3 regions of the Cupriavidus sp. FW305-F7 genome follow, and region 1 is predicted to be linked to each of the others. Evidence: predicted binding sites of a transcription regulator. Region 1 holds the regulator's gene; each other region holds the start of a gene.
The links. The regulator sigma-54, encoded in region 1, starts transcription at its own class of promoters, with help from an activator protein. The targets are predictions, from matches to a motif close to TGGCANGNAANCTGCTTT.
Positions count from the first base shown of each region.

Region 2: the regulator sigma-54 is predicted to act here: its motif matches at 5,515-5,532, upstream of AC3WL8_RS17225 (ATP-NAD kinase family protein).
Region 3: the regulator sigma-54 is predicted to act here: its motif matches at 6,630-6,647, upstream of AC3WL8_RS37205 (pilin).

Region 1 covers NZ_JBYSYC010000007.1:60,245-67,870, reverse strand. The annotation lists gene AC3WL8_RS08775 (monovalent cation:proton antiporter family protein) at 1-743, opposite strand, end outside; gene AC3WL8_RS08770 (KpsF/GutQ family sugar-phosphate isomerase) at 885-1,868, shown strand; gene lptC (LPS export ABC transporter periplasmic protein LptC) at 1,912-2,541, shown strand; gene lptA (lipopolysaccharide transport periplasmic protein LptA) at 2,610-3,260, shown strand; gene lptB (LPS export ABC transporter ATP-binding protein) at 3,318-4,118, shown strand; gene AC3WL8_RS08750 (RNA polymerase factor sigma-54) at 4,254-5,735, shown strand; gene hpf (ribosome hibernation-promoting factor, HPF/YfiA family) at 5,784-6,134, shown strand; gene ptsN (PTS IIA-like nitrogen regulatory protein PtsN) at 6,590-7,045, shown strand; gene hprK (HPr(Ser) kinase/phosphatase) at 7,126-7,626, shown strand, end outside.
Region 2 covers NZ_JBYSYC010000016.1:150,018-157,643, reverse strand. The annotation lists gene AC3WL8_RS17250 (lipoyl protein ligase domain-containing protein) at 1-680, opposite strand, end outside; gene AC3WL8_RS17245 (carboxymuconolactone decarboxylase family protein) at 727-1,068, opposite strand; gene AC3WL8_RS17240 (acetoin dehydrogenase dihydrolipoyllysine-residue acetyltransferase subunit) at 1,149-2,273, opposite strand; gene AC3WL8_RS17235 (alpha-ketoacid dehydrogenase subunit beta) at 2,273-3,289, opposite strand; gene AC3WL8_RS17230 (thiamine pyrophosphate-dependent dehydrogenase E1 component subunit alpha) at 3,326-4,327, opposite strand; gene AC3WL8_RS17225 (ATP-NAD kinase family protein) at 4,399-5,478, opposite strand; gene AC3WL8_RS17220 (sigma-54-dependent Fis family transcriptional regulator) at 5,714-7,626, opposite strand, start outside.
Region 3 covers NZ_JBYSYC010000071.1:617-8,242, forward strand. The annotation lists gene AC3WL8_RS37175 (helix-turn-helix domain-containing protein) at 1-495, shown strand, start outside; gene AC3WL8_RS37180 (beta-barrel assembly-enhancing protease) at 576-2,414, opposite strand; gene moaC (cyclic pyranopterin monophosphate synthase MoaC) at 2,512-2,991, shown strand; gene AC3WL8_RS37190 (hypothetical protein) at 3,220-3,654, shown strand; gene AC3WL8_RS37195 (hypothetical protein) at 3,669-4,175, shown strand; gene AC3WL8_RS37200 (PglL family O-oligosaccharyltransferase) at 4,177-5,988, opposite strand; gene AC3WL8_RS37205 (pilin) at 6,083-6,562, opposite strand; gene AC3WL8_RS37210 (TerC family protein) at 6,881-7,576, opposite strand.

The DNA.
Region 1 (7,626 bases):
AAGGCGCCCAGCGCCATCGACAGGCCCAGCCGCTCGGTCAGCGCCGCCATGCCCAGCGTCACCAGCAGCAGGTTCAGCATGAACAGTTCCTGCGAACGGCGCGCCGCCACCACGTGGAACCAGCGGCTCATCAGGCGCTGGCCGAGGAAGAAGATGGCGCCCAGGGCCACCACGATCTTGACCGTGGCCAGGCCCAGCGCCACCATCAGGTCGCCCGGATCGCGCGACAGCGCCGGGATCACGATCAGCAGCGGCACCACCGCCAGATCCTGGAACAGCAGGATGCTGATGATATTGCGGCCGTGCTCGCTTTCCAGCTCCATGCGCTCGGACAGCATCTTGGAGACGATCGCGGTGGAAGACATCGCCAGCGCCCCGCCCAGCGCCACCGACGCCTGCCAGGACAGCGGGAACAGCCAGTTGAAAGCCCAGCTGGCCGGCACCACCGCCAGCATCGACAGCACCACCTGCGAGCCGCCCAGGCCGAACACCAGCCGCTTCATCGAGCGCAGCTTGGTCAGGTTGAACTCCAGCCCGATCGAGAACATCAGGAAGACCACGCCGAATTCGGCCAGGTACTTGGTCTGCGCGGTGTCGCTGGCCAGCCCCAGCGCATGCGGGCCGATCAGGATGCCAACGGCCAGGTAGCCCAGCATCGGCGGCAGCTGCAGCATGCGGAATGCGACCACGCCGAAGACGGCGGCGGCCAGCAGCACCAGGGTCAGTTCCAGCGGAGAATGCATCAGGCGGTCTGGGTGACCGGCCAGGCGCGCGTCCGACCCGGCACGGGCACCCTGCCGGCAAAATACGGCGAGCACGGCAAGCACGACGTGCGCCATGGGTCGGGCCAGGCGCCATCGCATTCGTTGGTATACTTCGTCGCCATGATAGCCAATTTCGATGCGGATCGAGCACTCAGACTCGCCCGCGACACTCTCCAGACCGAAGCCGATGCGGTTTCCGCACTTTCCGGACGCCTGAACGGCGACTTTGCCCGTGCCGTGCTGCTGATCCTGCAATGCACCGGGCGCGTGGTCGTCTCGGGCATTGGCAAGTCCGGCCATATCGGACGCAAGGTCGCGGCCACGCTGGCCTCTACCGGCACGCCGGCGTTCTTTGTGCACCCGGCCGAAGCCAGCCACGGCGACCTGGGCATGGTCACGCGCGACGACGTGCTGATCGCCTTCTCCAATTCTGGCGAGACCGGCGAGCTGCTGTCGATCATCCCGATCGTCAAGCGCATCGGCGCGCGGCTGATCTCGGTCACCGGCAACCCCGACTCCAACCTGGCCAAGCTGGCCGACGTCCACCTGGACGCGGCGGTCGAGAAAGAAGCCTGCCCGCTGAACCTGGCGCCGACGGCCAGCACCACCGCGGCGCTGGCGCTCGGCGATGCACTGGCAGTGGCGGTGCTGGACGCGCGCGGCTTTGGCGAGGAAGACTTCGCCCGCTCGCACCCCGGCGGCGCGCTCGGGCGCAAGCTTCTGACCCATGTGCGCGACGTGATGCGCACCGGCAACGCCGTGCCCGAGGTGCGTGAGAACACGCCGCTGGCCCAGGCGCTGATGGAAATCACCCGCAAGGGCATGGCCATGACCGCCGTGGTGGATCCGGACGGACACGCCATCGGCGTCTTCACCGACGGCGACCTGCGCCGCCTGCTGGAAACCCCGCGCGACTGGAAGACCGTGCCCATCGGCGAGGTCATGCACCGCAACCCGCACGTGGTCAACGAGAACCAGCTCGCCGTCGAGGCGGTGCAGGTGATGGAAGCCAACCGCATCAACCAGCTGCTGGTGGTGGACGACGACGGCCGCCTGACCGGCGCGCTGCATATCCACGACCTGACCCGCGCCAAGGTCATCTGAGCGGGCGCGGGCCCGGCACAACCGGCACAACGCCAAGGACACCATGCAGGCACTCCTCGCCTCCCTCAGCGGCATCGTCATGCGGCTGCTGCCGCTGCTGCTGATGGCCTTCGTGGCGGGCAGCACGTTCTGGCTGGTCCAGATCAACTCCCCCAAGGAAGACCTGGCCGCGCAAAGCACCAAGAAGCATGAGCCTGATTACTTCATGGACCGCTTCTCGGCCACCGAGCTGGCGCCGGACGGCAGCACCAAGATCCGCTTCACCGGCGAGCGCATGGTCCATTTCGAGGACGACCAGACCTACGAAGTGACCCGGCCCGCCATGCGCGCGTACGAGCCGGACCGCCCGCCGGTCACCGCCCGCGCCGATATGGGCCGCATGAACGCCGAGGGCTCGGTGATCGACCTGTACGGCAACGGCTTCGTCATGCGCCAGCAGGGCGTGGACGTGTCCAAGGACCCGCAGCTGACCGCCGCATCCAGTTATTTCCAGCTGCTGATCAATGACGACATCGTCAAGACCGACAAGCCAGTCAAGCTGACGCGCGGCCCGTCGGTGATGACCGCCAACGGCCTGATCTTCAACAACGTCACGCGCGAAGTACAATTGCTCGGCAATGTACGCGGCACCATCATCACCGGGCCGTCCCCAGGCCGCGCGCCGGGGTCCTGAGCCCCGGCCCGGGGGCCGCACCAACCCGCACCAACGTACCCAGACGCCCTCAAGCAACCCCTGCCAACATGACTGCTTCCCTGACGACATCGTCCCGTCGACGCACCGCCCCGGCTCTGCTCGCCCTGGCCATGGCCTTCGGCCTGCTGGCCCAGCCCGCCCTGGCCGAGCGAGCGGACCGCGACAAGCCGATGGTGCTGGAGGCGGACAACGCCAGCTACGACGACGTCAAGCAGATCTATACGCTGACCGGCAACGTGGTGCTAACCAAGGGCACCATGATCCTGAAGTCCGACGCCGCCGAACTGCGCACCGACCCCGAGGGCTACCAGTTCGCGGTAGCCACCGCCAAGCCGGGCAAGCAGGCCTACATCCGCCAGAAGCGCGAAGGCGTCGACGAATACATCGACGGCTGGGGCGACCGCATCGAGTACGACGGCAAGCAGGAGTACTCCAAGCTGATCGGCAATGCCCGCATGGCGCGCCTGCAGGGCGCCAAGCAGGTCGATGAGATCCGCGGCGCGGTGCTGACCTACGACAGCCGCAAGGAGTTCTACACGGCCGCCGGCGGCGGCAGCGGCGACGCCGCGGCCGCCAATCCGTCCGGTCGCGTGCGCGCGGTGTTGTCGCCGCGCCAGGACCAGAAGGCCGGCGCCACGGGCAATGGCGGCTCGCCGCTGGACCTGAAGACGGCGCCCGCGCCTGCCAACAAACCCTGACGCCTGGCGCCGGCTTGCCTGCCCGCGCCAGAAACGCCTGAACGCCAGACCGTGCCAATGACCGATACCGCAACCATCGCCGACAAGCCTTCCGTCGAAGCCTCCACCGTCCTTCCCGGCGGCAGCACGCTGGTCGTGCGCCACCTGAAGAAGCGCTATGGCTCGCGCACGGTGGTCAAGGACGTCTCGCTCGACGTGAAGAGCGGCGAGGTGGTCGGCCTGCTCGGGCCTAACGGCGCGGGCAAGACCACCTCGTTCTACATGATCGTGGGCCTGGTGGCGCTGGACGAAGGCGATATCGTGCTCGACGGCGACCACATCAGCGGCCTGCCGATCCACGAGCGCGCGCGCATGGGGCTATCGTACCTGCCGCAGGAAGCCTCGGTGTTCCGCAAGCTCAACGTCGAAGAGAACATCCGCGCGGTGCTGGAGCTTCAGGTGAGCAACGGCAAGCCGCTGCCCAAGACCGAGATCGAGCGCCGCCTGGATTCGCTGCTCGACGACCTGCAGATCGCGCACCTGCGCAACAACCCGGCGCTGTCGCTATCGGGCGGCGAGCGCCGCCGTGTCGAAATCGCGCGCGCGCTGGCGTCGTCGCCGCGCTTCATCCTGCTGGACGAACCCTTCGCCGGCGTGGACCCGATCGCCGTGGGCGAGATCCAACGCATCGTCAGTTTCCTCAAGGCACGCAATATCGGCGTGCTGATCACCGACCACAACGTGCGCGAGACGCTCGGCATCTGCGACCACGCCTACATCATCAGCGAAGGCACGGTGCTGGCCGCGGGCCAGCCCGAGGAAATCATCGCCAATGACGCAGTGCGGCGCGTCTACCTGGGCGAGAACTTCCGCATGTGACTTAACGGCCTGCCCGCGAGCGGCAGGCCTCTTCGCGGGCGCGCGTGGGCCCTCCCACAGCCAGCGGCGATCGGACCGCATAAGCGATAGCAATTTCCGTTCCAACAACGGAAAGATGCGCATAGAATAGCTCGCATGAAACCGTCGCTACAGCTCCGTCTTTCCCAGCATCTGGCCCTGACCCCGCAACTGCAGCAGTCGATCCGGCTGCTGCAGCTCTCCACGCTGGAACTGCAGCAAGAGGTCGAACAGGCGCTGACGGAAAACCCGCTGCTCGAGCGCGAGAACGACTGGATCGAAAGCCCGCTGCGCGTGGCGGCCGACGGCTCGGTCAACCTGCAGAGCGCACCGGCGCCCGCCCCGGCTGAGCCCCAGGGCAATGGCGAGGCTCGCGCCGACGGCGCGGGTGACGACGACAGCTATGGCGACAGCGGCAACGGCGACGACTACGGCAGCGGCGACTGGAGCCTGGACGACTTTGCCCGCCGCCCCCAGGGCGACGAGGATGAAAAAACGCCGATGCAGCTGCGCGAGGCCGAGCCCACGCTGCGCGAGTACCTGATGGAGCAGCTCACGCCGCTGAAGATCTCGGCGCGCGACAAAGGCCTGGCCATCTTCCTGATCGAATCGCTCGACGACGATGGCTACCTGAGCGCATCGCTTGAGGAGATCTGCACGGAGTTGCCGGAAGAACTCGAGTTCGAGATCGACGAAGTCCACGCCATCCTCACGCTGCTGCAGAGTTTCGACCCGCCCGGCGTGGGTGCGCGCAACGCCGCCGAGTGCCTGGCCCTGCAGTTGCGACGCCTGACGCACCCGCAACGCGAACTGGCGCTGAACATCGTTAGCAATCACCTGGAGTTGCTCGCAGTACGCGACTACACGCGGCTGAAGAAGGCACTGCAGGTAGATGAAGTGGCACTGAAGTCCGCACACGAACTGATCCGCTCGCTGGCGCCCTACCCCGGCCATGCGTACAGCCGCCCGGAAGCGGACTTTGTGGTGCCGGACGTGTTCGTGCGCAAGGGTGGCGGCGGCTGGATCGCGCAGCTCAATCCGGATGTGATGCCGAGGCTGCGCATCAACGATATGTATGCCCAAATCCTGCGTGGCGCGAAGGGTGAGTCCGGCACGGCCGGACTGCAGCAAAAGCTGCAAGAGGCGCGCTGGCTGATCAAGAACATCCAGCAAAGGTTCGACACAATCCTGCGTGTCTCGCAGGCCATTGTCGAGCGTCAAAAGAACTTTTTCAGTCACGGCGAAATCGCCATGCGCCCCTTGGTTTTGCGGGAGATTGCCGATACACTGGGTTTACACGAGTCAACCATCTCCCGGGTGACGACCAATAAATTCATGGCAACGCCGATGGGTACTTTCGAACTGAAGTACTTCTTCGGCAGCCACGTGTCCACCGAAACCGGTGGCGCGGCTTCATCAACGGCCATCCGCGCCTTGATCAAGCAACTGATAGGAGCCGAAGACCCGAGGAATCCCCTTTCCGACAGTCGCATTGCCGAACTGCTGGGTGAGCAAGGCTTTGTTGTTGCGCGCCGCACTGTTGCCAAGTATCGCGAAGCCCTGAAGATCCCCGCAGTCAATCTCCGCAAGTCTTTGTAGCCGAGCCCACCGCCTGCCTGGTGAGGCTCTTTCAGAAGGAGAAGCGCTATGAACTTCAAGATCAGTGGACACCACCTGGACATCACGCCCCCTCTGCGTGAGTACGTGGAAACGAAGCTGGAGCGAATCGTCAGGCATTTCGATCAGGTCATTGGCGTTAGCGTGCTGCTCTCTGTCGACAACCACAAGGAAAAGGACCGGCGTCAGTACGCGGAAATTAATCTACATCTCAAGGGCAAGGACATCTTTGTCGAGGCGCATCACGAAGACCTATATGCAGCGATCGACGCACTCGTCGACAAGCTGGACCGTCAGGTGATCCGCTACAAGGATCGCGTGCAAGGCCACGACCGCGAAGCGGTCAAGTACCAGATGGCCGCAGCGCAAATGCAGCAATGACCGTGCCCGGCAGCCCCGCAGCGGGCTGCTGAATCAGGATTGAACAGGCAAGCCGCGCCACGAAGCGCGGCTTTTTTGCGCCCTTGCGTTCCGGGTTGCCGCCGGCATGCCGCGCCCGCACTGGCGGTGCGGCCCGGCTGTGGCGCCGGAGCCAACGCTTTTCACCCGAATGGGCAAGAGTGTTCGCAAGCGCAGCGCCAAGGTGTATGCTGCGCCATACAAAGAGAGGGAATCCTGGCCGCGCCCCGCATCGGTGCGCCGGCTCCCGGCCCGGAGGCACGATTGCATCACCATGTATCGTTCTGCACCGGCTTGCCCCGCTGCGCTGCACAATACGGGGGTAGTCGCTGCTCTATAATGGGCCGGACGCCTCCGGCCAGGCCAACGGCAGCCCGGAGCCAGCCCACTGCCCCGCGGAACGATCTGCCCGCTAACTGAAATCCTGCGCATCGCCCATGAATCGTTTGGCCAAATTGCTGCCACCCGGCAACATCACCCTGGACGTCAGCGTCACCAGCAAGAAGCGTGTGTTCGAGCAGGCCGGGCTCCTGTTCGAGAACAACCATGGTGTGGCGCGCGCCATCGTGACGGACAACCTGTTCGCGCGCGAGTCGCTGGGATCCACCGGCCTGGGCGCCGGCGTGGCGATCCCGCACGGCCGCATCAAGGGCCTGAAGCAGCCGCTGGCCGCCTTCATGCGCCTGGCCGAGCCGATTCCGTTCGAATCGCCGGATGGCAAGCCGGTATCGCTGCTGATCTTCCTGCTGGTGCCCGAACAGGCTACGCAGCAGCACCTGGAAATCCTGTCAGAAATCGCGCAACTGCTTTCCGACCGCGACATGCGCGAAGGACTGGCCACGCTGCCGACGCCCGATGCCGTCCATCAGCTGCTGATCGCATGGCATCCCTGATCCCCTGATCCCCCAGGCGGGCCGGCACCAGACCGGGCAGGCGCCAGGCGCTTCGCAAACCGCCCCACCAGTCATACCGCATGGAACTCACCGGCGTCACCTCCCAGTCCATCTTCGACGACAACGCAGCCGACATCAAACTCTCGTGGGTGGCCGGCCTGGAAGGCGCGGACCGCGCCTTCGACGTGGAGTTCGCCCGCGAAGCCACCTCCGCCGCCGACCTGGTGGGCCACCTGAACCTGATCCACCCCAACCGCATCCAGGTGCTCGGCAAGCCCGAAATCACTTATTACCAGCGGCTGGACGATGAGACCCGCAAGCGCCAGATGGGCGAGCTGATCCTGTTGGAGCCGCCCTTCCTGGTGATCGCCGACGGCATGGAGCCGCCGCCCGACCTGGAACTGCGCTGCACGCGCTCGTCCACGCCGCTGTTCACCACGCCGGTGTCGTCGGCCGCGGTGATCGACCACTTGCGCCTGTACCTGTCGCGCATCTCCGCGCCGCGCGTGACCATGCACGGGGTCTTCCTCGACATCCTGGGCATGGGCGTGCTGATCATGGGCGAATCGGGCCTGGGCAAG
Region 2 (7,626 bases), on a different contig from region 1:
GCGCGGCCGCCGGCCAACAATGCCTCGCGCACGCTGACGACCTTTCCCGCGTCATAGCGCCGGCCGCTGTCGATGGCCGCTTCGAACGCGTTGGCGCGCGCGTTGATCTGCACAGGGTCGGCGCTGACCAGCAGCACCGCATGGGCCAGCACCAGGTGGCGCTGCCCGTCGGGCGCTTGCATGGCCGCGGGTGCGCGCCGCCAGTACTGCGCCGTGCCGGCGATCTTGCGCGCGGCTTCGGGCGGGCCCCAGGCCAGGTTGAAGCGGCCGTCGCAGAAGGAGCCGGCCACGGCCTGCCAGTGCGTGTCGACGCCCAGCGCTTGCAGCGCATCGCCGATGACCTCGCACAAGTGCAGGTAGACCGCGTCGCTGCGCGCACCCGGCGGCTGTCCCACTGCGTAGGCCAGGCTCAGGTTGAGGATGCCGGGGCCCTGCGGCACCAGCCCGCCGCCCGACATGCGCAGGAACACCGGGCACCCTTGCTGCGCGAAGTCGGCGCGCGCGGTTTCCAGCGCGGCATGGCGCAGGTAGGTGCGCGGCACCACCAGCGACAGCGGCGCCTCCCACAGCTGCGCCACCTGCCGGCCCTGTGCCGCGAGATCCAGCAAGGCCAGCTCATCCTGCAGCGGGTCGCTGCCCGCCTGCCCGGCATGGGCCGCATCGACAAATTCAAACGGCATGGGATGGCACCAGCCTCCGGATGGCAACGTGCCGAGTCTAGCAAGGCTAGACGTTGAGCGCATCGAAGTACGCCAGCGCCTTCGACGCATACATGGCGCCGGGTCCGCCGCCCATCTCGATATTGATGGCCAGCACTTCGGCCAGCTGCTCGCGCGTGGCGCGATGGCGCAGCGCCTGACTGGTGTGGAACAGCACGCAGTCGTCGCAGCCCTTCTGCACCGCCAGTGCGACGGCAATCAGTTCCTTGACGGCGGCCGGCAGGCTGCCGTCCTGCGTGGCGGCCTTCATCACGCCCTGGAAGGCGCTCATGGCGGCGGGCTGGGCCTGGCCGAGCGCACCGAATTGCTTGTTGATCTCGGTCAGGCGGGTCTTCAGGTCTGTGGTCATGAGGTGTCCTGTCTTGAATTCGAACAAGGCGAACTGGCCGAGCGGATGGCGCCCTGGGGCGGCGCCATCCGCGCGCGGCATCAGCCGGCCAGATGCTTTTTCAGCAGCGCGTTGAAGTCATTGGCCTTCTCCATCTGGCTCATGTGGCCAGCATCGGCAAAGACCTTGACGGTTGCTCCCGCCGGCGCGGCTTCAGCGTGCGCGGCCGGGATGATCTGGTCCTGACCGCCCCACACCACCAGCACGCGCTTGCCGCTGCCGGCCAGCCGCTGGCCAGGCTGCTCGCTCTGGCGGCCGCCGCCGAAGAGCCCCTGCCCCAGCGCCGTCAGCGCCTCGGTGACGCCGTCCAGCCGCTTGTAGCGCAACAGGTCGTCCAGCATCTGGCGGCTGACCAGCCCCGCGTCGGCGAACAGCAGCTCGACCACGGGCTTGAGCTCACGCCGGGACTGAGCACTGACGAAGCCCTCGGTATAGCCGCTGTTGACGGCGTCGCCAAAGCCCACCGGCGACACCAGCGCCACCGACAGCACCCGCTGCGGTGCATCCACAGCCAGTTGCGCCGCCACGCCGCCGCCCATCGAATGGCCGACCACATGCGCCGCCTCGATCCCGGTCTCGTCCATGAAGCGCGCTACAAAGCCGGCCATCTGCGCCAGCGTCGTGCCCGCGAGCCGCGGCGACGACTGTCCGTGGCCGGGCAGGTCGAGCGCCACCACGGTGTACGCGTCGGCCAGGGGATCGAGGTTGAACAGCCAGTTGTCCAGGTCTCCGCCAAATCCGTGGATGAAGAGCACGGTTTCGGCGCCGCCACCCTTGCGGGCATAGCGGACCCGGATGCCGTCGACGTCGGCAAACTGGTACGCGGCAGCGGCTTCTTCTTCGCCAGCATCGTCCGCCGGCGTTTCATAAGCCGCGACATAGTCATCGATTTGCGCATCGCTCACCTCCGCAGGTGCCAGCACGCCCAGCAGCGCCTTCACCGGCAGCACGTCGCCGGCCTGCGCCACCTTGCGGCGCAGCGTTCCCGCGTCGGGCGCCTCCACCGCATTGGCGATCTTGTCGGTTTCCACGTCGAGGATCGGCAGGCCCACGGTAATCTCGGTGCCTTCGTCGACCAGCCACGCATTGACCGTGCCTTCTTTCATCGACAGGCCCCACTTGGGCATCACGATCGGGATAATCGTGGGGGAAATTGCGGTTGCCATCAGTGCTTGCCTCCCTTCATGGTCTTGCGCGCGGCGGCCACGATCTGCGCGGCGCTGGGGATGTACAGGTCCTCCAGCGTCGGCGAGAACGGCACCGGCGTATGCGGCGGGCACACCATCTCGATGCCGGCCTTGAGCGCGCCGAAGGCCTGCTGCGCGACCTGCGCGGAGATATCGGTGGCGATATTGCAGCGCGGGCTGGCCTCGTCCACGACCACCAGGCGGCCGGTGTTCTCGACCGATTCCAGCACGGTGTCCATGTCCAGCGGCGAGAGCGTGCGCAGGTCGATCACTTCCGCCTCGATGCCCTCCTTGGCCAGCGTGGCGGCCGCTTCGAGCGAGCGATGCACCATCATCCCGTAGGTGACAATCGACACATCCTTGCCGTCGCGCACGATATTGGCCTCGCCGAACGGAATCGCGTAGGCGCCTTCGGGCACCTCGCCCTCCAGGCCGTATAGGTTCTTGTGCTCGCAGAAGATCACCGGGTCGTTGTCGCGGATCGCCTGGATCAGCAGGCCCTTGGTGTCGTACGGCGTGGACGGGCACACCACCTTCAGTCCGGGGATATGAGTGAACAGCGGCGTCAGCATCTGGCTGTGCTGCGCGGCCGCGCGAAAGCCCGCGCCGACCATCGCGCGGATCACCACCGGGGTCTCGGCCTTGCCGCCGAACATGTAGCGGAACTTGGCCGCCTGGTTGAAGATCTGGTCGAAGCAAACGCCCATGAAGTCGATAAACATCAGCTCGGCGATCGGGCGCATGCCGCAGGCCGCGGCGCCGATGGCGGCGCCCACGTAAGCGGATTCAGACAGCGGCGTGTCCAGCAGCCGGTCGCCGTGCTTGGCGTACAGGCCCTTGGTCACGCCCAGCACGCCGCCCCAGGCGTCCTTCTCGCCGTCCGCGCCGGCGCCGCCGACAATGTCTTCGCCCAGCATGATGACGCTGGGGTCGCGGGTCATTTCCTGGTCGATCGCCTCGTTGATCGCCAGCTTGATGCTCAGTTTGCGAGCCATGGTTTGTCTCCTGATATTGAGTTAGCGCGTGGCGGATCAGTAGCTGACGTAGACGTCGGTGAGCAGGTCTTCGGGCCCGGGCTGCGGTGCGGCCTTGGCCTCCTGCACGGCATGCTCGATCAGCGCGGCGACCTCGCGGTCGATGGCGTCGAGTTCTTCGCGCGCGACCACGCCGGCCTGGGTCACGGCGCGGCCAAACAGCTTCAGGCAATCCTTGTTGGCGCGGATATCGTCGAGTTCGCCTGCGGCGCGGTAGGTTTGCGCATCGCCCTCGAAGTGGCCGTAGAAGCGGACCATCTTGCATTCGAGCAGCGACGGCCCACCGCCTTCGCGCGCGCGCCGGATCACTTCGCCGGCCGCTTCATGGACGGCGAAGAAATCGGTGCCGTCCACCGTCACGCCCGGGATGCCGAAGCCGGCGGCGCGGTCCACGTAGCTGTCCACCGCGGTGCCGTAATCGCGCGAGGTCGATTCGGCATAGCCGTTGTTCTCGATCACGAAGATCACCGGCAGGTTCCACACCGCGGCCAGGTTCAGGCTCTCCAGGAAGGTGCCCTGGTTGGAGGCGCCGTCGCCGCAGAAGGTGATGCCGACCTCGCCCTTGCCGCGGAACTTGGCAGCCAGCGCGGCGCCGCAGATCAGCGGCGCGCCCGCGCCCAGGATGCCGTTGGCGCCCATCATGCCCTTGGACAGGTCGGCGATATGCATCGAGCCGCCCTTGCCATTGCACGAGCCGCCCTTCTTGCCGTAGATCTCCTTCATCATCGCCACCGGATCGACGCCCTTGGCGATGCAGTGGCCGTGGCCGCGGTGCGTGCTGGCGATGCGGTCGCCATCGTTCAGGTGGTGCAGGATGCCGACGCCCGCGGCTTCCTCGCCCGCGTACAGGTGGACGAAGCCCGGGATGTCGCCGCGCCCGAAGTCCACGTGCAGGCGTTCTTCAAAATCGCGGATGGTGCGCATCTTCCGGTACACCGTCAGCAACGTCTCCTTATCGAGCGGCAGCGCGGCGGAATCTTGAGAAGCTCTGGCTGTCATGTCTGTCTCCTTCGTTTTCAGGTGTTGCACTTCAAGAAAGGGGAAAAGCGGGCGGACGCGGTGCCCGCGCGTCATCCCGCCGCGGCGTGCCGCGGCAGGCGGCGCATCAGGTGGTGGCGCGCGGCATGGCGCATGCAGGCCGCGACGTCGATGCTGCGAAAGGCGTGGTCATGCAGGGTGACGGTGACTTCGTCGTCCGGCCCGAAGGCCAGTTCGCGCTCGCCGTCCAGCGCGACAATGCCGCTGCGCTGGCGCACGCGATGGGGCCGGCCGTGTTCGAGCCGCTGCCAGCCGGCCACCGGCACGGTGCACATCAGGCCGGGTGCGATCGGCGCGCACAGGTCGAATTCGCCTTCGCCGGGGGCGGCCAGCTCGATCGCGAGGCCGCCCTCTTCGCGCCGGCCCACCGGCTCCAGCAGCCCGGCGATGGATGACAGGCCGATGGCCTCGGGGTCGGCAAAGGACACGTAGACGGCGGCAAGCGTGTCGGTCTTCCACAAGGCGCGCGCGCCGATGAAGTGCTCGTGCGAGATCACCGCATCCACCAGCGCAATATCGCGGCGAAAGCCGCCGTTGCCGTCGCGGATGACGATGTCGAGCCGCTTGTTCGACGCCAGCGCCTGCGCAGGGGGAATGCGGCCCGTGGCATAGAGGCCGGTGGCCAGCCCGATGATGGTGGGTTCGCGCATTTCGGGGTAGGCATTGTTGGTGCCGGTCGACAGGCCCGCGATCGGCACCGCGCCGCACTCGCGCACCACCGCGCGGTGGGTGCCGTCGCCGCCCAGCACGATGATGGCGGCCACGCCCGCATCGGCCATGCAGCGCGCGGCGCGCAGGGTGTCGTCAACGCGCGCGGTGACCGGCATGTCAAGGTAGTCGACCGCGGGCAGCCCCGAGTCCGGCCCCTGCCGGCGTGCCAGGTGCCGCGCCAGCATGACGCGCAGGCCTTCGCGGTCGGGCATCATCAGCACGCGCTCCACGCCGCAGGACGCCAGCGCGGCCAGCAGGCGCAGCACGATATTGACGCGGTCGGCCAGCTGCAGGCTGTTGGCGTTGGCGATCACGCGGCGGATGTCGCGCGCGGAAATCGGGTTGGCGATGATGCCGACCACTGGCGCGATCTGCGCGCTGGCGCCTGCTGCGTGCCCCATTGCCCGTCTCCTGTTGTCGTTGTCTTGCCAAGCGTATTTGCAATGGCCGTGCCAGTGCGCGCAGGCAGTGAAAACCGGGGAAACAGGGGTATCAGCGGGGTCGGATCCGAGGGATTACCCCGAGGCGGAAGGGCAAAAGCGACGCTGCGCTGTGACAGGTGTCACAGCGCAGGTGTACAGGGGATGGACAACCGTATCGCAGGGATGGCGCGCGTGCGCCGTGCTGCCTGCCGGCTTATGCGTCGGTGGGCTCTGGGCCGCCGTCGCGCCGGTTGGGCGACTGGATGCCGTAGCGCTCCATGCGGCGGTACAGCGTCATGCGGCTGACGCCGATCTGACGCGCGACCGCGCTCAGGTTCCAGCCGGAGGCGCGCAGGTATTGCATCAGCAGCATGCCTTCCGGCGGCAACTGGTGCGGATCGAACGGCGCGGCAGCGGGTGACTGGGCGGGCCCTGGCTGCGGCAGGGCGGCGGACGGAGCGGGTCCCGCCAGGCTGTCAGGCAGGTCCGGCACATCGATATAGCCGTCGGCGCAGACCGCGCGCGCGTACTCCAGCACGTTGCGCAGTTCGCGCAGGTTGCCGGGCCAGCGGTGGCGGTGCAGCCGCTCGCGTGCCGCGGGCGACAGCGTGATCTCGCCGCCTTCTGCGCCCCCTTCCTGCAGCAGCTTGCGGACCAGCCAGTCCAGGTCGGTGCGCGCACGCAGCGGCGGCAGCGTAAAGCGCGCGCCGTTGAGGCGGTAGTACAGGTCCTCGCGGAAGCGCCCGTCGGCCACCAGTTGCTCCAGGCTGTGGTGCGTGGCGGAGATGACCCGCAGCCGCACCGGCACCGGCCGCGCGGCGCCGACAGGCAGCACTTCGCCCTCGGCCAGCACGCGCAGCAGCCGCGACTGCAGCTCGCGCGGCATGTCGCCGATCTCGTCCAGGAACAGCGTGCCGCCGTCGGCCTCCTGGATCAGGCCGCGCTTGCCGCGCGGGCCTGCGCCGGAGAAGCTGTTGGGCAGGTGGCCGAACAATTCGCTTTCAATCAAGGTTTCAGGGATCGCCGCGCAGTTCACCGCTACGAACGGCCCGCCGCGGCGCGCGCTGGCAAGATGCAGCGCCTTGGCCAGGAACTCCTTGCCGCTGCCGGTCTCGCCGTGGATCAGCAGGTTGATGGGCGAATCGACCAGGCGCGCCGCGCGCTGCAACTGCTGCTGCAGCGCGGCATCGCCGCCGGTCAGTGCTGCCAGCGCATCCGGCATCTCCACCTGCGTTTCGGCGGGCGGCGCCTGCCAGCGCAGCGCGGGCGGCAGCACGCTCAGGTACAGCAGGCCGCCGCTGCGGGTCAGCGCCACCAGGCGCTGCTCGCTCGGGCGCGAATAGACGTAATGGCCCAGGTCTTCCAGGCGCGCGTCGAACAGCGTCTCGAACCGCTGGCCCAGCACGGTGGCGCCCGGTGCACCACCCAGCTCGCCTTCCAGCATCAGCCTGGCGCGGTGGTTGTGGCCGACGATGCGGCCCGCCTCGTCCAGCGCCAGCAGGTATTCGGGATTGACGTCGACGAACTCCGGCGCCACGTTCAGCTTCAGGATCCAGTCGCGGCGGTGCGCGCGCAGGAAGTTGGCGTTCTCGATATGCGCGGCGTAGATGCGCACCATCTGCAGCGCCAGCCCCTGGCTGTCCTTGGCCTGCGGCGAGGTCAGCGCGGAGATGTCGAGGATGGCATGCAGGTTGCCGTGCGTGTCGAACAGCGGCGCGGCGGTGCAGGTCAGCGGGATATGGGTGGCGTCGAAATGGTCGGCCTGGTGCACCGTCAGCGCCTGGCCCGTGGCCAGGGCGGTGCCGACCGCGCAGGTGCCGGCGCCGCTCTCGCTCCACTCGGCGCCCAGGTACAGGCCCGCGTGGCGCAGCGCGGCATCGCTGCGGGCCTCGCCGATATAGTCGACGGTCACGCCCTGCGCATCGGTCAGCAGCACCACATAGCCCAGGCCCGCCACCTGCCCATACAGGCTTTGCAGGCCGTGGCGCGCGATGCGCGCGAAGTCGTCGATACGTTCCTGGTGTTCGCGCAGGCGCGGCTGCGGCAGGATGCGCGCCTCCTGCATGCGCGACGGATCCAGGCCGTACTGGTGCACGCAGCGGCGCCATGAGTTCTGGATGATGGCGT
Region 3 (7,626 bases), on a different contig from region 1:
CTGCGCATGCTTGCCGCTCACAGTCCCCGGCTTGACCGCGCCGCCCTTGGCGTGGTCATGGAGAGTACAGTCGGCATGGCGTTGCAGCTTATCGCCACGCATCCGGACATCGCCAGAGCGGATGCCGGGAATGCCCGGTGGCGCTCCGGCAAGCTGCAACTGCAGGCCGCGTATCGCTTCATGGAGCAGCATGCGCACGAGCACGACCTCACGCCCGACCGGATTGCCGCGTTCCTGCACTGCTCGCGCGCACAGTTGTACCGGCTGTTCGAGGGAGAGCCCCTGCGCGTCATGGCGGCCCTGCGCGAGATTCGCCTGCGCCGCAGCCGCGAATACCTGGAGCGGGCCGGCCAGTCCGCCCACATCGGCGCGATCGCGCATGCCTGCGGCTTTGCCGATCCGTCGGCGTTCGGCAAATTGTTCCGGGAGCGTTTCGGCATGACACCGCGGCAGGCACTGGCCGGCGCCATCGGGCCGGCCAGGCTTGCAGAGTGAATGGAGGAGAGAGTCCCCGGCTGCATGCGGGGACGACGCTGGTGCTCTCGATGACTTCGTGACAACAAGTGCAGCGTGCCTCAGTTAGGCATGCCCTTGCTGTCCTGCTTGTCCTCGCGGTACTGGCGCTCCAGCTGGTGCAGGCGCGCATCGACCTCGGACAGCGTGTAGAAGTCGCCGTCGCCGGCCTTGCGCGCGATCTGCAGTTGCTCGATCGCGGCCTGGTAGGCGCCGTCCATCGCATACTTTTCGGCCAGCGCCTGGTGCTGCTGCAAGCGCTTGCCCTGGCCCGCGTAGGCGCGCGCCAGCAGCTCCCACCAATCGCTGCGGCTGGTCTCCTGGCGCGTGCGGTCGCGCAGGAAGCGCACGGCCTCTTCATAGCGGCCTGAGCCGACCAGGGTATCGGCATAGGCAATCGCCACCGCATGCGACAGCGGGAACGTCTTCATCGAGGCAGTGGCCTGGGACAGCGCCTCGGGCACGCGGCCCTGGGCGCGCGCCAGTTCCACTGTCATCACGTCCAGCATGGGGCTGCCCGAGGTGGCGCCGGGGATATTGCCGTAGAGGCGGCGCGCCTCGGCCAGTTCCTGCTCGGCGGCCGGGTAGCGGCCCAGCCGCTGCTCGGTAAAGGCAAGGCCGTAGTGCAGCGCCGGAGCGCGCAGTACCGTTGCTCCCGGCAGTTGCGTGCGCAGCGCCGCGCGCAGGTTCTGCAGGTCGCTGGGCGACGATTCCTGGATCACGCGGGCCCGCATCCGCGCAAACTCGTATTCGGGCGTATTGGCGACCTTGCGCTTGCTGGCATGGCTGACGCGATCCTGCATGTCGGCAATCCGCTCGGAGGTCAGCGGGTGGGTCCGCACATAGGACGGCACCGAGTTTTCCGCAGTCCCCGATGTGCGCTGCAGCCGCATGAAGAAATCGGGCATGCCCTGCGGGTCAAACCCCGCCGCGGTCAGGATCTGAAAGCCGACCCGGTCGGCCTCGCGCTCGGCGCCGCGCGAGAACGACAGCTGGTTGGCGATGGCCGCGCCCTGCCCGCCCATCGCCAGCGCCGCCGCCGCATCCGGGCTGCGCGTGGCGGCCAGGCCCGCCAGCACCATCGAGGCCAGCGCGATCCACATCGACTGGTCCTGCGAGGTGATGCCGCGCGCGATATGCCGCTGCATCACGTGGCCGATTTCATGGCCCAGCACCGAGGCCAGCTCCGATTCCGTATCGGACTGCACCAGCAGCCCGGTATGCACGCCGATATAGCCGCCCGGCAGCGCAAACGCGTTGATGCTGCGGTCACGCACCGCGAACAGGTCGAAGCCGGTGGCAAAGGTGCCCGCGCCGGTCGAACCGGAGATGCTCTGGCGCCGCGCCGCCTGCACCAGCCCGTAGCCCAGCGCGTTCAGGTAATCGGACAGCAGCGGATCCGGCACGTATAGCGGGTCGCGGCGGATATCGCGCATGATGCGGTCGCCCAGGCGCTTTTCCATGTCGGGCGACAGCGACGCCGTGGACGGGTCGCCCAGGTCCGGCAGTTGCACGCCGCCGGCCTCCACCACCGCGTTGTTGGTGCGCAGGCCGAACTCGGACTTCTGGCCCGCCTTCACGCTGCGGTTCAGGTTGTCATAGACCTGGTCGCTGGCCTCGCCGGAGATGGCGGGCACCGGCTGCGGCGGCCTGGCCGCGGGCGTGGCCGCCACCGGCGTGGCTGGCGCCGTGGTCGTGCGCGGCGTACCCTGGGGCCAGGCCGGCGCCGCCAACGTCAGCGCCAGCAGCGCCGCCAGCGGCCGCCGCCATGGCGTCCATGCGCCGCCAGCGCGGCAATGGCTGTCGTCGCCGCGATGTGACGCGGAACCGGCAGGAACAGCGTCCGCCACGGCGCCAGGGCCGCGTGCTGCAGACCTGCGAAGCGATGGGTGTTTTGGCATGTTGCTATGATAGCGGCCTCCCGTGGCCGTTCCCATCGGATGCTTCCCAGGGACGCTGGCGGCCACCTGCACGCAGTTCACACTGAAGCTCACGATCATGACCCAGCTCACCCATTTCGATACCGCCGGACAGGCCCACATGGTCGACGTCGGCGACAAGGCCAGCACCCACCGCGTCGCCGTGGCCACCGGCACCATCACGATGGAGCCCGCCACCTTCGCGCTGGTGCGCGACGGCAGCGCAAAGAAAGGCGACGTGATCGGCATCGCCCGCGTCGCGGCGATCATGGCCACCAAGCGCACCGCCGACCTGATCCCGCTTTGCCACCCGATCGGCCTGACCAAGGTGGCGGTCGAGTTCGCGCTGGACGAGGCCACCGCCACCGTCGCCTGCACCGTGCGCACCGAGACCCGCGGCCAGACCGGCGTGGAGATGGAAGCGCTGACCGGCGTGCAGGTGGCGCTACTGACGATCTACGACATGTGCAAGGCAGTGGACCGCGGCATGGTAATCGGCAATGTGAAGTTGCTGGAAAAGCATGGGGGCAAGTCGGGGGATTGGGTGGCGGCCGGCTGACCTCCCCACGTGACGCCTGCAACACGCGCCGCGATGGGCTGGGTCACGACGTCTTACGCCAACGTCGTTCCCCGGTAATAAAGGTAACGCCGCATTTCCAGCGGCGCCGCCGTGGCGCCGGCGCGGGACAATTTGGTATTCAATACGATTGCAGGCCCGCGCTGGTTGCGGCCTGCTGACCCTGTCCGTGGCGTGCCATGCGGTGCGCGCGGAGAAGAGGTGGATACCATGAACGGGCGCATGCTCTGCCAGATCGCCCTGGCACTGGCGGCCACGGCCGCAAGCGGCGCCGCCCTCGCCGGGCGGGCCGATCTCCACGATGCCGCTTTGCACGATAGCGACGCACACGGCGGCTTTATCAAGACGCGCACAAGCGTCGGCGTGGGCCTCTATTTCGGGCCCGGCGTGTTCTACGGCGGCTACCCGTATGGCTACCCCGCCCCGTACTACTACCCGCCCGCCGTGGTCACCGCACCCGCGGCGCCGCCGCAGTACATCGAACAGGGACCGAACGGCCCCGTGCCGGTCCCCGGCCCGGACGGCGTAGCGCCGCAGCAGGGCTGGTGGTACCACTGCGACCAGCCCGAAGGCTACTACCCCTATGTGCAGTCCTGTCCCGGCGGCTGGCAGCGCATACCGGCACAGCCGCCGGCCAACTCCTGATGCGGGGTGACACCATGCATGCCCTGACCCGCGCCACGCTGGCCGTGGCCACCCTGACCCTCGGCGCGTGCGCCGTGATGCCTGCCGGCCCCAGCGTGATGGTGCTGCCGGGCACCGGCAAGAGCTTCGAACAGTTCCGCGCCGACGACTACAACTGCCGCCAGTTCGCCTTCGGGCGGGTGGGCCGTGTCTCATCCTCGCAGGCCGCCAACAATGCGGCCGTCGGCAGCGCCGTAGTCGGCACCGCGCTGGGCGCAGCGGCGGGTGCGGCCTTTAATGGCGGTTCGGGTGCGGCGGTGGGTGCGGGCGTAGGCCTGCTGACTGGCGCGGCGGTCGGCGCGGGCAATGCCCAGTACGCGGGTTACGGCACGCAACAGCAATACGATGCCGCCTACGTACAGTGCATGTACGCCAGCGGCAACCGCGTGCCCGCCCCCGGACGCGTCGCCGCTGCGCCGCGGTATTACTACAATCCGCCGCCTCCGCCACCGGTATATTACAGCCCGTATCCGTACTATTAGGTCAGCCCCGGGGCCATTCGGAGTACCGACGCGAACGGTCGCCAACCCATGCGCAGAATGCCTGCGGGCGTTCATCTGGCGTCAGGTCGCGGCATGCCTTCGCAATCTCAGCGTATTGCGCGACTTCATCGCCAAGGTAGTACCAGCGCAGCCGTTCCATCCACTGGCGACCTTGCGCAGGATCGCCGGTCAGCGCCAGCAGCCATGCGGTGCGCGCGATCATGGTCGGCGTAGGCAGCAGGTGCACGGCGGCGATGTGGGCGGGCAACAAATCTGCCGCATTGGCCGGCGTAATGGTGGCCAGGCCGGCGGCGTCGGCCTGCGCGTGCTGGCGGAACCAGAAGCGCGGCATCGGCAAGGCATTGCGGTGGCCTTCGCTGCTGGCGTATTCGCGGGCTTCGGCGCGGCGGTAGTCTTGCCACATGGTGGCCAGCACGGCCGCGGCCACCACGACAAACGCGATCGCCAGCGCCCGTGCCACTGGCATCGGCACGCGCCAACGCCCGAAGCCTGACGGCTCCAGCCAACCGAGCATGAAGCAGAACGGCAGGAAGAAATAGAGGTAATGCAGCGGGTATTCGAGCATCGAATGCGCGCACAGCATCGCCAGCCAGGTAAGAACCAGCACGGTCTGCTTGCGCTCTTCGCTATCGCCGTGCCACAGGCGAACGCGAACCACGCGCCATAGCCACGCCAGCAGGATCAGGCCTACGCCGGCGGCGCCGACGATGCCCGTCTTCGCCAGCAAGTCGAGGATGGCGTTGTGGGCGTGCAGGGACATCTCCACCTTCACGCCGACTTGCTGCATCTGCTGGAATTGCGCCCAGCCGAACTCGCCCCAGCCGACACCGAACCAGGGGTGGGAGCGGAACATTGCCAGCGCGTGGGTCCACAGCGCGCCGCGCGCGGACATCTGGTCTTCTGCTTCGAGTTGGGCGATGGTGTCGAACAGGCGCCAGTCGAAGGCTTGCCCTGCCGCACGGATCGCGGGCTGCAGGATCAGCAGCATCGCCACCATTGCTACTGCTGCGACGAGCAGACCGACTGGTCGCTGCATTGGATCCGAGTCGCTCCGCCCGCCTCGTGCGAGCCACGCTGCGACCAGTGCATAGACCGCAGCCAGGCCAACATGCAGCACGCCGGTGCGCGAACCGGACAGCACGATGCCGCTTTCTAGCAAGACTACGGCGGCGAGCCACATCGGGAAACGCAAGCGGCCACGCGAAGCCAGCCACACTGACGCCACCAACGCCAGGCCTTCAACGGTGGCCTGGTGGTTGGGTTGGTTCAGGTTGCCCCAGAGGCGGCGATTGTTGTCGTAGAAGTAGGTGGAGACGAGGCCGAAGGCGCGGGGTTCGAGGTGGAAGAGCTGCACCCATTGCGTGAGCGTACCGAGCGACCCCGCAATGAGAAAGGCCGTGGCGAAGGCATCGCCGATGTCCTGCGTGGTTGTTGCTGGCGCGCGTCGATACCACCATCCAGCGCAAGTCACTGCGGCTCCAAGGATCAGCGTGAGAATCGTGATCAGCCGGCTGCCAGTGATGTCAGCGTGACCGAGGGCGCCGAGTAAAAGGCTGACAAGGCTTAGCCAGACAAACAGCAGGCAGCCCCACGGAAGCCACATATGGGTTTCCGAACTCGCTGCTGGGGACTTGTGGATCGCATGGAAGGCGAAGACGGCGATGGCACAGAATGCGGCAGTCCATTCGCCATAGAACGTCGCCAGCGGCAGCGTGTGCCGGGAAACTAGCAGTGGGAAGACGATTGCTGCGATGAGGGCAGCCGACGGGAGGGTTGTCCGGGACGGCGGCATTGAGGCGCCTGGTTTGGGGAAAGGCGCATGATAGCTTGTAGCGCGGATAAAGAAAAAGCGCCCGAAGGCGCTTTATTGCCCAATGGACTGCTGATTAGATACCAGTCTGAGGCTTGCCGCAAACGGTAGTGGCCGCTGCAAATGTCACGGAGGAAGCGGTAATGGCCGGAGTAATTGTCACCGTACAACCACCGGTCGCCAGTTGGGCCCGCCCGACAATAGTAATCACGCCCGCCGTAGTGACACCATAGTCCACGAGGCCATTGGGAGGATTAGGGATTGCAGTAAAACCACCACCCGCAGCGGTTGCGAGGTTGAGGGAAGTATTACAGGGGGCAGCAATCGCGCCTGCTGCCAAGGCGTTTGTCTGCACACATTCGGCAATCGCCTGCTTCAAAGCTGCAATCGACGAAAGGTTTTCAGACCAGCGACTCCGCGTCACATAGTCCTGATACTGCGGAATCGCGATCGCGGCCAAAATACCAATGATCGCCACCACGATCATCAGTTCGATCAGCGTAAAGCCCTTCTGGACACGACGGCCCAGCTTCTTCAGTTGTTGTACCCGTTGCATGATTTGACCCCTCGAAGAGATTTTGGTTAAGCGTTGCACGTCTTCGGTTGCGTGACGCGGGGACTATTGAGCAGTAAGCGTGCCAGCAGCATCCCCCATCCGTAGAGGGTGAAAAGCGACAAATTTCGTCACCCATCAGGGGGATGCTCGCCAGTTGCGCCAAATTTTGTCACCCAGGCCCGCTATCACAGGTCAACCCGACAAAATGTGCGATCACTCACATGAGTTAGTTGACCAAGGCACCGACGACCGCCTTGCCGGCGCGCCAACGAAAAAGGGCGGCCAGCTGGCCGCCCTTCTCGCCTGGGCGGAACCTCGTCAGGCGGTCTGTGCCGACCGGCGGCTCAGCAGCTTGCCCATAAGCACCACCAGTATCGCGCCGGCGGCGCCGAATACCAGGTGGGCGTGCGGCACGTGGACTTCGAACCAGGCGGCGTCAACCGGGTCGCTGACCAGCATCTCACCCGCCAGGTAGCCCAGCAGCGCGGCACCCAGCACGATGATGACCGGGAAGCGCTCCATGACCTTGAGCAGCAGCGTGCTGCCAAACACGATCAGCGGGATCGACAGGCCCAGGCCGATGATCAGCAGCATCAGCTGGCTGCCTTCGGGGCCTTTCTGCGCAGCGGCGGCCACGGCCACCACGTTGTCGAGCGACATCACCAGGTCGGCGATCAGGATGGTGCGGATGGCGGCCCAGATATTGTCCTTGCCATCGTGCCCTTCCTCGTCGTCATCGCCGGTCAGCAGTTGCACGCCGATGTAGACCAGCAGCACGGCGCCGACGATCTTCAGGTACGGCAGGCTCAGCAGCTTGACCGCGGCCACGGTCAGCACCACGCGCATGATGATGGCGGCGGCGCTGCCCCAGAAGATGGCCTTCTTCTGCTGGGCGGGCGGCAGGTTGCGCGAGGCGAGCGCGATCACCACCGCGTTGTCGCCGGACAGGACGATATTGGTCAGGATGATCGATCCCAACGCAATCCAGAATGTGGTGGAAGACAGCAGTTCCACGGCAGGGCTCCTCGATTTTTTAGGTGGCACACCCGTCATCTGACGGGGTT